One region of the Cobetia sp. BL01 genome, then DNA from elsewhere that is predicted to be linked to it. Evidence: predicted binding sites of a transcription regulator. Region 1 holds the regulator's gene; each other region holds the start of a gene.

Region 1 (3,079 bases):
CCAGGGCATGGAGGTCGGCGCCAGCGGCGTGCAGGGTGCAGGCAGCCTGTTGGCGTTCCTTCTCGATCGACAGTGTCACCTGAACATTGGTGATGTTGTCGTAATGCCGTTCGAGGCGAGCGAGCTTCTCGTTGACATAATCGCGGAGAGGATCGGTGAGTTCCACATGATGCCCGGTGATATTCACTTGCATGGACACGCTCCTTTATCCAGCGGGTTGCCTTTGAATTGTAACCCTTTTTGACTGCGAGCAAACCCTGATTGAACGCGCGGCCACTTTCTGACTCCGGCCATGGTCTCGTGGCGATCATCTGCTGGCGAGAGCGGCGGTGCCGGTGTACCGAGCGTCTACCCCGACAATGCCCAAGCTTTGAACAAAGATCAACGCTGCGCTGCATCGTGGCGCAAGGCTTGTCTTCAACCCAGCGAGGGATATCAGCAGGTTCTTCATGAGCATCGCCTCGCATCACGGACGGAATGGGGCTCGAGAAACCGGCCGTTTGTGGCCAATGTCAGCATTTACGTCGACGTTCGTGTGGCAGGAGTCGGTGGCGACCCCTGGCTATCTGTCCGTGGGATGTGAGGGAAAAAGAAAGCACTCTGGAGAAAAGTGGCTGGAAAAATAGGCAATTGGGGGCGTGAAGTCACTCACGCAGTCGCAAGGACAGGCATTGCCAACCGGTATTCAGACGACCGATTGGCAGATGATGCCAGGATGGCAGGTGCAAGGGGGCGAGCTTCAGCGCTCCGACGTGTGGAGCCCGCTGGCCTGCGGGTATCCGTTGTCGAGACTCACGCCAAGCGCTTGCGCTCGCTGGAGGAGGGGATGCCCATGGCCTCGCGATACTTGGCGACCGTCCGGCGCGCTACCTCGATGCCATCACTGGCCAGCAGATCCACCAGGCGTGAGTCGGACAATGGCTTGCGCGCCGGTTCTTCCGAGATCAGCTTGCGAATGCGCGCGCGGATCGCGGTGCTGGAATGCGCGTCACCGTTGCCGCTGCCACCCACCTGACTCGAGAAGAAGAACTTGAGTTCGAACACGCCTCTCGGGGTGTGGATATATTTCTGGGTGGTCACCCGCGAGATGGTGGATTCGTGCATCTCGACCACTTCCGCGATGTTGGCGAGGATCAGCGGCTTCATGCCTTCTTCCCCCTGCTCGAGGAAGTCGATCTGGCGCGCCATGATCTCGCGGCCCACCTTGAGCAGGGTGTCATTGCGTGAGGACAGGCTCTTCATCAGCCAGCGGGCTTCCTGAAGGTTGTCCTTGAGGAAGGTGTTGTCCGCGGACTTGTCGGCCCGCTTGATGAGGGCGGCATATTCCGGCTGGATACGCAGCTTGGGCAGCGCTTCCGGGTTGAGCTCGACCTGCCAGCCGTGACGCGTATGACGGACCAGCAGGTCCGGGATGACGTAATCACTGGCAGGCTCACCCCAGGCGGACGCCGGGCGCGGGTCGAGCGCCCGTACCAGACGAATGACGTGATCCAGTTCATCATCATCCAGGCTCAGGCGACGCTTGAGCAGCTTGCGATCGTCATTGCCCAGTGCCTCGAGGAATTGCCGCACCAGACGGCGGGCCTGGGCCAGCAGCGGCAGATCGTCCGGCAGCAGGGCCAGCTGCAGCAGCAGGCATTCCCGCAGGTCTCGAGCGAACACACCGGTGGGATCGAACTGCTGAAGGCGCAGCAGGACCTGCTCGAGTTCCGACGCCTTGAGGCCGGGCAGTCCCTGACCTCGCAGACCATCGACCAGTTCGTCCAGGCTCATGCTCAGGTAGCCGGCCCCATCCACCGCATCGATCAGACTCTCCGCCATCTGGCGTTCACGCGCATCGAGGTCCGTCATCGCCAGCTGCCAGCGCAGATGGTCCTGCAGGCTTTCGACACTGGTGTTGCGATCGAAGTCCGGCCCGTCCTCGCTCGAGCTTCCGCTGCCGGAACTGGTCAGACTGCCTGCGTGATCCTGGTAGAGGTCCGACCAGTCACTGTCGAGAGGGTATTCTTCAGGAATCTCGCTGTTGGTCTCGGAGGTGGAGATCTCGCTCTTGTCCTGTGTCTCCGCGACATCCAGCGACTCGTATTCCTCGTCAAGCTCCAGCATGGGGTTTGACTCAAGCGCCTGCTGTATCTCCTGACGCAGGTCCAGCGTCGACAACTGCAGCAGCTGGATCGCTTGCTGAAGTTGCGGGGTCATTGTCAGGGAAGTGCCGAGTCGAAGCTGCAAGGTGGGTTTCATGGGGTCTGTCATTCACGGCAAAGGAACGTGCATCTACGCTATACCGTGGGTCGGGGCACTGACAAGGGGCAGTCGAGAATATTCAAGCAACTTGCATGCCATGTTGCCACCAAGGTGGTATGGACGTCATGCATTCGAGTGAGGTGTGGCAGAGCAGGAGGGTTCACGGGGAGATCACGCAAGCGCATGTCGAGGCGCTTGCGTGAGGGGGCGGGGAACGAGGCCCCGACAGTGAAGCAGGAAGTGGCGGGTGCTGGAGGGTGCTGGTGAGAGCAGAAGAGGTCGGACGGCTCTCGTCAGGCTGACGGCTCTTACCAGGCTGACGGCTCTTACCAGGCTGACGGCACTCTCGGGCTAGAGCTTGAACTCATGGCCCAGGTAGACATCACGCACTTGCTGGTTGGCGAGGATGGTGTCGGCGTCGCCATGCGCGATGATCTGGCCATCGCCCACGATGTAGGCGGTATCGCAGATGTCGAGTGTCTCGCGCACGTTGTGATCGGTGATGAGCACCCCGATGCCGCGGTCACGCAGCTGGCGCACGATGCTCTTGATCTCGCCCACCGAGATGGGGTCCACGCCAGCAAACGGCTCATCGAGCAGCACGAAGTCCGGCTCGGTGGCCAGTGCGCGAGCGATCTCCACGCGGCGGCGCTCCCCGCCGGAAAGGCTCATGCCGGCACTGTCACGAATATGCGTGATGCTGAACTCGTTGAGCAGCTCCTCCAGGCGTGCCTTGCGTCCGTTGCGATCCAGGTCCTTGCGCGTCTCGAGGATCGCCATGATGTTGTCGGATACCGAGAGCTTGCGGAAGATCGAGGCTTCCTGGGGCAGATAG
Region 2 (3,079 bases), on a different contig from region 1:
GCGGAAACGACCATCCTCCACCAACGCCTCCAGGTGCTGGTGGGTCGCGGCGATGATACGCACATCCACCTTGACCGGCGTGATGCCCCCCACGCGGTAGAACTCGCCATCCGCCAGCACCCGCAACAGGCGTGTCTGGGTTTCCGCCGGCATGTCGCCGATCTCGTCCAGGAACAGGGTGCCACCATCGGCCTGCTCGAAGCGTCCGCGACGCAGAGCGGTGGCACCGGTGAAGGCGCCCTTCTCGTGGCCGAAGAGCTCTGACTCCATCAGGTCCTTGGGGATCGCCGCCATGTTCAGCGCGATGAACGGCTTGGCCTTGCGGGGCGAATGCTGATGCAGCGCCTGGGCGACACGCTCCTTGCCGGTCCCGGATTCGCCGTTGATCAGTACGGTGATGTGCGACTGGGACAGGCGACCGATGGCCCGAAAGACCTCCTGCATCGCTGGCGCTTCCCCGATGATCTCCTTGGTCAATCCTTCCGGCACCACCGCGGGGGCCTTGGATTCCCGCGCGTGCGCCACGGCGCGCCGCACCAGCGCCAGCGCCTCATCGACATCGAAGGGCTTGGGCAGATACTCGAAGGCACCGCCCTGATAGGAGGCCACGGCACTGTCGAGGTCGGAATGGGCCGTCATCACGATCACCGGCAGGTCCGGATAACGCTCGCGGACTCGTGCCATCAGATCGAGGCCATCGATACCGGGCATGCGGATGTCGGTGATCAGCACATCCGGGCACTGGCGCATGATGCTGGCTTCTGCCTGATCCGGGCGCTCGAAGCTTTCCACCTCGAGGTCAGGCTGGGCCAGAGCGCGCTCCAGTACCCAGCGGATGGCGCGGTCATCATCGACGATACAGACGCGTGCAGTCTCGCTCATGAGGGATCTCCAGAAGTGCCGGCAAGCGGGATTAATAGTCGGAATTCGGTATGGCCGGGGCGCGAGTCACACTCGATCAACCCCTGATGCTGGTGCAGGATGCCCTGGGCGATGGAAAGCCCGAGCCCTGAGCCTTCGGCGCGCCCCGAGACCATCGGGTAGAACAGCGTCTCGCGCAGCGCCTCGGGGATGCCCGGGCCGTTGTCGCTGATCGCCAGCTCGCAGACCAGACGATGGCGCTCATGACCCAGCGTAAACTGCCGCCGGGCCCGCGTGCGCAGGGTGATCTCCCAGGGCGCCTCATTGTCATCGGCTGATTCGGGCTGCGGCTGCTCGTTGAGGGCCTGGGTCGCGTTGCGCGCGATGTTGAGCACCGCCTGGATCAACTGGCCTTCATCGCCGATGACTTCAGGAAGGCTCGGGTCATAGTCGGCCGTCAGCTTGATGTGATGCCCTTCCGCCGCCAGCAGGGAGCGCACCCGCTCGGTCACCGAGTGGATATTGACCGGCGACTGCAGCGGTGGCCGATTCGGCCCCAGCATGCGATCGACCAGATCGCGCAGGCGATCCACCTCCTCGATGATGATGCGCGTGAACTCCACCATCTGCGGCTCCGGCAGATCGCGCTCCAGCAACTGGGCCGCGCCCCGGATACCGCCAAGCGGGTTCTTCACTTCATGCGCCAGCCCGCGTGTCAGCACCTTGACGGCTTCCTGCCGAGCGATCAGCGCCTCCTCGCGGGAGATCTGCATCAGACGATCACGCGGCTCGATTTCCACCAGCAGCTCATTGGCGCTGACCGGGGTCGCGGTGAAGTCCACCGTCAGCGGCTCGTTGGCCGCATTGACGATCTCGGCCTCACGCTGGGTATAGGGATGCTGTTCTTCCAGCGCCTTGCGCAGCACCTTAATGGGCTCTTCATCCAGCCCGGTCAGATGTTCAGGGGAGCTGCCCTTGACGCGCACCAGGCTGACCGCCAATAGCGTCTCGGCCGCCGGGTTCAGCCATACCACGCGCAGCTGTGCATCCAGCACCACCACGGCAGTATTCAGGTGTTCGAGCAGTCGTTGATGCATGCCTTTATCCGCCATTCGCAGTACGTCTCCCTGTTCTGCAATAACCGCGCCAGTCTGGTGCAAATGCCGCGTGCATGGCACCCGCGCCGATGCACCTCTTTCGGGCGTCGATTTGAAGCACCATTATGGTGCACCAAAGGATCGCACTGCCAACCCGATGCAGCAGACCTGCTCATCAGCGGGCGTGCTGCTGCATCGCGGGCGATACCGTTGCCAGACCTGGCGACAAAAAAGGCCACCCGAAGGTGGCCTGATGACCTGGCGCGCGAGTCACGTGTCGTTCGCAAGCCAGGAGGGCTGTCACCCCCGTCTCTCAGCCACCCCCGGCATTGGCCGGGTTGTTGGGATTGCGCGGGAGATTGACGCTGGCGCGTTGCACGTAGACCACTCGGGGCTCGGTGGTCTGGCGCACTCGTCCGGAGGCATCCAGCAGCTCCGCCTGGATGACATGCTTGCCACGCTCGAGCCCCGGCACCATGAAGACACTGCTGTTCATGGCCGATTGCGACGGCGCGCCATCCACGGTCACGCGTACCTTATGCTCGGGACGCAGCTGCGGCTCGATGGCCAGGCGCACCGCCAGGTTGCCGGCCTGCCCCGTGGGCAGCGTCTCTTCATTGCTCGGGCTCTGGATGAAGAAGCGGGTATAGCCACGGAAGCTGACATCCACGGCAGGCGCGGAGGGTCGGCTACGGGAAGCGGTCTCGGACGGGGAAGATGACACGCCACGCGAAGCAGGCGCGCGCGAGGGAGCAGACTCGGTGGAAGGCACCACACTTAGCGGCGTCAGCTTGACCTTGCTGCCGCCCGCCGGCTGATCACTGAACACCACGTTGCCGTTGGCATCCACGTGCCGGTAGACCTGAGCCGCCTCGAGCTCCGCCGAGACGCTGCCCAGGGCCAGCACCGCTGACAGGCAGAGGCCGAGCGTCGTCATGCCGGGCAGGCGAGCCATCCGCCGCATTCCCTTGACCGGCAAGGACCTGCTGTCACCCACTGAACCGATGCCACGCGAAGAAGAAGTGAAGGGCCACATCCGGGAATTCCTGAAGAAGTCATGGGAAGCCAGAAGCGCGCATCCGCTCCTGCCAGTCGTGTCACTCACTCGAACGCTACCAGCG
Region 3 (3,079 bases), on a different contig from region 1:
GTGGAGAACGGGTGGCTGCCCTGCAGGGTCACGGCGCTTTCGGTCGCCATGCGGGTATGGCCGATGATGTGGCTGCCCTGCATGCCCTTGAGGCCATAGAGGCTGGCGATATGGGCCGGCAGGCCCACTGCCTTGAGGATCTCGATGCTCTGCCCCACGCTCAATACGCGAATCTGCGGGGCACTGTCGGCAAGCCAGCTACGCACGGCGCTCTCTTCCCCGGCGATCTTGAATACCGCGACACTGGCATTGCTGAACCAGTCCGCCACCGTGCCGACCTGCTCGTCCAGGCCCTTGGCGATCGCCTCCCAATCCTCATCGACACCATCGCTCTGCAGCGTCAGCTTGATGCCAGCGTCAAATTCGTCGCCATAGATGGCGAAGCCGGCGCTGTCCGGGCCGCGATCCGTCATCGCGATCAACATCGGCTCGAACAGCTCCCCCAGGCGCGATTCCAGCGCCGGGTTCTTGAGATAAAGCCCTACGATTCCACACATGGTGATGTCCTCTCACGGGCAGGAGGCGTCTCCTGCCTGGTGTCTTGAGCGTGGTGGTGACAGTGGCGACCCTCGTCTGACACGACCCGCGAGATCCGCGAGCGCCGCCGGATGAGATCAGAAGAATTCGGCGTAGCGCTGGACTTCCCAGGCACTGACCTGCGCGTTGTAATCCCGCCATTCCTCGCGCTTGAGGCGCATGAACTCGGCGCAGATCCCCTCGCCCAGGCTCTCGCGCAAAATGCTGTCCGCCTCGAGCGCATCGATGGCCAGGGCCAGATTCTGCGGCAGCGTCTCGATGCCTTTCTCGGCGCATTCGCTCGGGGTCAGCGAGTAGAGATTGATGTTGTGGGGCGTGCCCGGATCCAGCTTGCGTGCCACGCCATCCAGCCCCGCGGCGATGATGGCGGCGTGCACGAGATAGGGGTTGCAGCCGGCGTCCGGCAGGCGGAACTCGAGGCGACCATAGGGCACACGCACCATGGCCGAGCGGTTGTTGTCCCCGTAGGCGACGAAGACCGGCGCCCAGGTCGCGCCGCTGGTGCTGCCACCCCCGACCAGACGCTTGTAGGAATTGACGGTCGGCGCGGCAAAGGCACACAGCGCCGGGGCATGTGCCAGCAATCCGCCGAGGAAGTGGTACGCCAGCGGTGACAGGCCCATGCCCTGGGTGTCGGAGTCATCGCCGAAAAGGTTGCGGCCGGTGTCATCACACACGGACAGGTGGAAGTGCATGCCATTGCCCGGGCGGTCCGCCAGCGGCTTGGGCATGAAGGAGCACACCATGCCCAGGTCATTGGCGATCTCGCCGGCGGCCATGCGCACGAAGGTGAAGCGGTCTGCCGAGGTCAGCGCATCGCTGTAGGTGTAGTTGATCTCGAACTGGCCATTGGCGTCCTCGTGATCGATCTGATAGACGTCGAAGTCCACCGCCTGCAACGATTCGACCAGACGCTCGAGGAATTCACGCGAACGCGACAGGCCCTTGTAGTCGTAGCAGGGCTTGGCGAGGGTATCGCTCTCATCCACCGGCAACAGCTCACCCGCTTCCCCCCGGCGGAACAGTGAGAATTCCGGCTCCAGCCCAGTATTGAGCGTCCAGCCCTTCTCCTTCAGGCGCTCCAGCTGCTTGAGCAGTACCACACGGCTGTCGTTGGCGAACGGTTCCCCATTGACATAGCCATCACAGGCCATGCGCGCATAGCCCGGCTGCCACGGTACCAGGCACAGCGAGTCCAGATCGCCACGCGCCATGAAGTCCGGCCCCTCCGGCGACATGCCGAGACCACTGACGGCGAAGCCGGCAAAGCCCGCGCCCTTCTCGACCACATCCATCAGGCAATTGGCCGGCACGGACTTGGTCTTGGCAGCGCCATGAATATCCACGAACTGCGCCAGCAAGTAGCGAATATCGTGATCCTTGATGAACTGTTGCGCCTTTTCGGGTGACATCTGGGTTTCCTCTGAGAGCGGACCGGGTTCCATCTCCCTCGACACTGTCTGCCACCCCGGGAAACCTGACCCCTTGTGGTGACTCGCCACGTCAAGATAGCGGATGAAACGAGTTTTTGTGATTCCTGCTGGTCAACTTTATTTCCCCCAAAGAAAAGCATGCAGCATGCCATTTCGCCAGCTGCCACCCAGAACCTTTCATCAACCTCCTGTTTTGCATGGAAATTTATTTTCCGAACTTGTTTTACCCCACAGAAAACGCCAAGTGATCCTGATTAAATTCCTGCCCGTTTCTCGAAATAGGCATCATTTCGGTGCCCAAAGCTCCCCTCTTCGCACCAGCATGACGCAAAGCGCTGATATTCACGCCCGAATTCGTGCTGCCAATCGCCGTCTGACTCGCTCAAGGGTTGCCGTGGCCATGGCCTTTGACGGAATTGGCAAGCCCCTTGCTTAACCATGAAGAATGTTTCTTTCCTTTCAAGAATGGACGCTCATGCGATCAGGCAAGGCAAGCAGCAGGCACAAGCCCTTGTGAAGCGCCTGAAGAGGCGCCTGAAGAGGCGAAAGAACAACAACACCTCCTGCGGCGAATGCGCGTCTTGCGCGCCATCTTCGCCAGCACCAGCAGGACTACGGCACCACCCACTTACGCTAGGCAGCACGACTCACAGGAGAAAGGGACGCATGGCGAATTCATGGCGCATCTCGGCACTGGCCGAACAACACCGCAAGCTGGGCGCGGAGCTTGAAGACTGGAATGGCATGGGCACCGCCTGGAATTACGCCGTCTCGGACACGGCCGATGACCACGAGACCATCCGCACCCGCGCCGGTCTGATGGATGTCTCGGGACTCAAGAAGATCCACTGCAATGGCCCGCACGCCCAGGCCGTGCTGGATTACGTCACCACGCGGGACATGTCCAAGCTGTATCCGGGCAAATCGGTGTATGCCAGCGTCTTGAATGAGGCCGGCAAGTTCGTCGACGACTGCATCGTCTATTGCCTGGCGCCGAACTCCTACCTCGTGGTGCACGGTACGGGCACCGCGAATGAAATGCTGGCCAAGAGTGCCCTGGGGCGCGCCGTCAGCCTGACCTTCGATGACGACATGCATGACATGTCACT
Region 4 (3,079 bases), on a different contig from region 1:
CACTACCCAGCGCCGTTGAGACCCGAACAGGCCGCCGGGATTGATCGGCAGGTGGCGATCTTCCTGACGAATGATCAGCCCCTGGGTGCGCCGAGCCAGCCGGACCAATACCCACTGACGATAACCATCGTGCCCGCGGATCAAGGCCGGATGGCGAAGCGATGCTTCCTCGGCACGCCCCCAGTGGATGGCACAGACATCGGCTCGCCCCTGACTCAACAGATCCAGCCCCAGGCGTGTCCCGGTGACACTCATGCCATAGAAGGCACTGCCATCGTGCTGCTGGTTGAGTCGCATCGTCAGCGCTGCCAGCAAGGGGTCATCGCTACCGGTGATCATCAAGCGATCCGCCAGCACCCCATGATGGCTGGACTCCAGAATCCATTGCTCGACCAGGCGCCGCGGGAAAAGCCATTTGCCGGTGACCTTGGTGGCCGGCATGGTGCCCTCACTGGCCAGCTGATAGATCTTCTTTTCATTGAGGTGCAACAGTCGTGCGACCTCATGGACCGTCAGAAAGGGGTTGTCATGCATCGTCGCATCCCCGGAAACAGGCTGATTCATTGCTCGCCTCCAGAGCGAGACTTGCCGGCTTCACGAAGTTGATCACCGGCACGCAGCGGAGGGGTGGCGTCCAGTATCATCCGACCGGCAGGGTCCACCACCTGGAAGTGGCTGCCCTTGGCACGTGCGATCAACAGCACCCCGAAGCGGCTGGCCAGCTCAACGCCCTTCTGGGTCACCCCGGAGCGTGAGACCAGCACCGAAATGCCCGCCTGCGCCACCTTGAGCACCATCTCCGAGGTCAGACGCCCCGTGGTATAGAAGATATTGGCACCCCGGTAATCCGTCTCGTCCTCGCGCACAGGTGAAAGCCAGTTCAGGCCTGCCAGGGTATCGACGGCATTGTGGCGACCGACATCCTCGATGAATGCCAGCACCTCATCATCCCGACACAGCGCACAGCCATGTACCGCCCCCGCCTTGCGGTAGGTGGCATTGTGGGCCGCGAGAGATGCCAGCAGCTGATACAGCACACTCTGCTGAAAGGGGCGATCATCAAGCGCCTCCAGCGTCTGACGCTCCAGCAGATTGCCAAAGACGGTTCCCTGGCCGCAGCCGGTGGTGACGGTACGCTTGCTCAGTCGCTGCTCGATATCCTCCGGTAGATGGCGCGTCACCACCGAGGCGCTTTCCACCTCCCAGTCCACTTGCAGCGCCTCCAGGTCTTCGATATCTCCCAACAGGCCCTGATTGCGCAGATAGCCCGCCACCAGCGCCTCAGGCTCGGCCCCCAGCGTCATCAGAGTGACGATCTCACGCTTGTTGAGGTAGATCGTCAGCGCGCGCTCGGCGGCGATCGACTGCGTCTGGCGCTGGCCTCGCTCATCCATCACGACGATATCCAGCGTGGTGGGCAATCGAGCATTGCTGATGACCGGAGGCATGGAGGTTTTCATGGCGTCGGGGTCTCCCTCTTCGAGCCGAATTGATGCCGGAGGGTGCCGCCACACGGCGAACCTGCCATGCAGGTTGCGGCATGCGTCGTCACCCAGCGCTCAAAGAATACCAGTCAGGCCGAGAGGCTGTCCTGATCCGGCAGCCATTGCGATCTCGCGTCATGCAATTCTCGACGCATGCGGCACGCTTCTTGCTAAAACCGGTAGAGCGTCGCATGTTCGTGAACGTACGAGCCACGACGCTGATGCAGACTCGCCTTGGACCCGATACGCCGCCGACCTCGCCTCAGGTCACCCCCTGAACAACCTCCAGAACGCCCTCAAGAGATACGCCATGACCCAGCCACCCGACCCGTTGATGGACACGGCACTCGACGCCTCACGCGAGTCATCACGACCTGACGACACTCGCTGGCTGACCGTGACACTGGCCCCCTCGCAGCAGACTCTCGGCCGCTTCACTCTCGACACCTGGGTGATTTCCCGGATCGCGCCCGCGGATCACGGCGAGACCACGCCCCGGACGCCTGAACAGGCGGCGCAACCGGAGCCTCAACGCACTCTGCCCCTGCAGCTGCATCTCACCGAGCGCACCGACTATCGTTACAACCTGCGTTGCGAACAGCCGCGCCTGTTCGTCTTGTGTGAAGAGCGTGAAGCGGATGGCATGCAGCCAAGGGTCGTCACCGCCTGCCAGGAAGTGGCCTCGCATTGGCTGGATGGCGACCAGCTGGTACTGGATACCCCGATGCCTCCTGCCCTGATGGTCTGGCTGGAGGGCTATCTCGCCCGGCATGGTGAGCGCATCGACGAAGGCAAGAAGAAGAAGCGCAAGGGGGCGGGGCGCGCCAGTCAGACCGACACCGTGCGCCCGGACGCTGATGCTGCCAACAAGGAAGGGCCATGAGTCACTCCGACGACCGCGACAATACCTCGCAAGGCCTGTTGTCCCGCTGGTCACGCCGCAAGCAGCGCGCCGAAGCCTCACGGACGACCACGGACTCCCCCGATGCCGCCGCCGCTGGACTGGCGACGGTCGCTCGGCCCTCCACGGCCAATGACACCGCACCCACTGAGACCGCACCCACGGAAACAGAGGCCTGCGAGGCATCGGACGAGCCGGGCCATGCTCTGCACAGTGAGCGGCATGGCGAAGCGTCCGCTGAAGGCGGCAGTGAGACGACCGACGCCGAGGCCCTTGCACAGGAGGCAGATGAGCCCCCTCCCGTCGTGGAGCTGCCAGACCCCGACACCCTGCTGCCGGATGCGGATATCAGTGCCTACATGCAGGCAGGAGTGGACCCGGCGCTGCGACAACGCGCCCTGCGTCGCATCTTCATGGGAGGCGAGCACTCCCTGCGCGATGGCCTGGACGATTACGATCAGGATTTCTCCCAGATGCGTCCGCTCGCCGCAGGTGTGGCCGAGACACTGAGACGTTGGACCCGCGATGTCGAAGAGGGACTCGAGAAGCTGGAAGATGACGAGGCTGAGTGCGTAGCCACCAGCCACGGCTCGGAAGATCAGCCTCAAGATGAGGCGCCGGAGGCTGCACCCTCAACGGATGAGCAAGGCCTCGACTCACTGGATGAGACATCATCGGATCACGGCCCACAGAC

Evidence for each region. Region 1 encodes sigma-54, which starts transcription at its own class of promoters, with help from an activator protein. Its sites were predicted from a motif close to TGGCACNNNNNTTGCTNT; they were not measured.
Region 2: a site for sigma-54 is predicted at 1,993-2,010, ahead of glnL (nitrogen regulation protein NR(II)). Genes of this name have one in related genera too.
Region 3: a site for sigma-54 is predicted at 1,964-1,981, ahead of glnT (type III glutamate--ammonia ligase). Genes of this name have one in related genera too.
Region 4: a site for sigma-54 is predicted at 1,641-1,658, ahead of ACZYGA_RS06860 (DUF3305 domain-containing protein). Genes of this name have one in related genera too.

What each region holds. Positions count from the first base shown of each region.
Region 1 covers NZ_JBVBEE010000002.1:487,984-491,062, reverse strand. The annotation lists gene hpf (ribosome hibernation-promoting factor, HPF/YfiA family) at 1-193, opposite strand, end outside; gene ACZYGA_RS05835 (RNA polymerase factor sigma-54) at 793-2,241, opposite strand; gene lptB (LPS export ABC transporter ATP-binding protein) at 2,596-3,079, opposite strand, start outside.
Region 2 covers NZ_JBVBEE010000005.1:40,923-44,001, forward strand. The annotation lists gene ntrC (nitrogen regulation protein NR(I)) at 1-882, opposite strand, end outside; gene glnL (nitrogen regulation protein NR(II)) at 879-1,958, opposite strand; gene ACZYGA_RS10820 (DUF4124 domain-containing protein) at 2,272-2,913, opposite strand.
Region 3 covers NZ_JBVBEE010000007.1:86,667-89,745, reverse strand. The annotation lists gene ACZYGA_RS13050 (class II glutamine amidotransferase) at 1-497, opposite strand, end outside; gene glnT (type III glutamate--ammonia ligase) at 615-1,949, opposite strand; gene ACZYGA_RS13040 (hypothetical protein) at 2,053-2,406, shown strand; gene ACZYGA_RS13035 (aminomethyl transferase family protein) at 2,637-3,079, shown strand, end outside.
Region 4 covers NZ_JBVBEE010000003.1:118,106-121,184, reverse strand. The annotation lists gene ACZYGA_RS06870 (helix-turn-helix transcriptional regulator) at 1-564, opposite strand, end outside; gene ACZYGA_RS06865 (formate dehydrogenase accessory sulfurtransferase FdhD) at 561-1,460, opposite strand; gene ACZYGA_RS06860 (DUF3305 domain-containing protein) at 1,795-2,367, shown strand; gene ACZYGA_RS06855 (DUF3306 domain-containing protein) at 2,364-3,079, shown strand, end outside.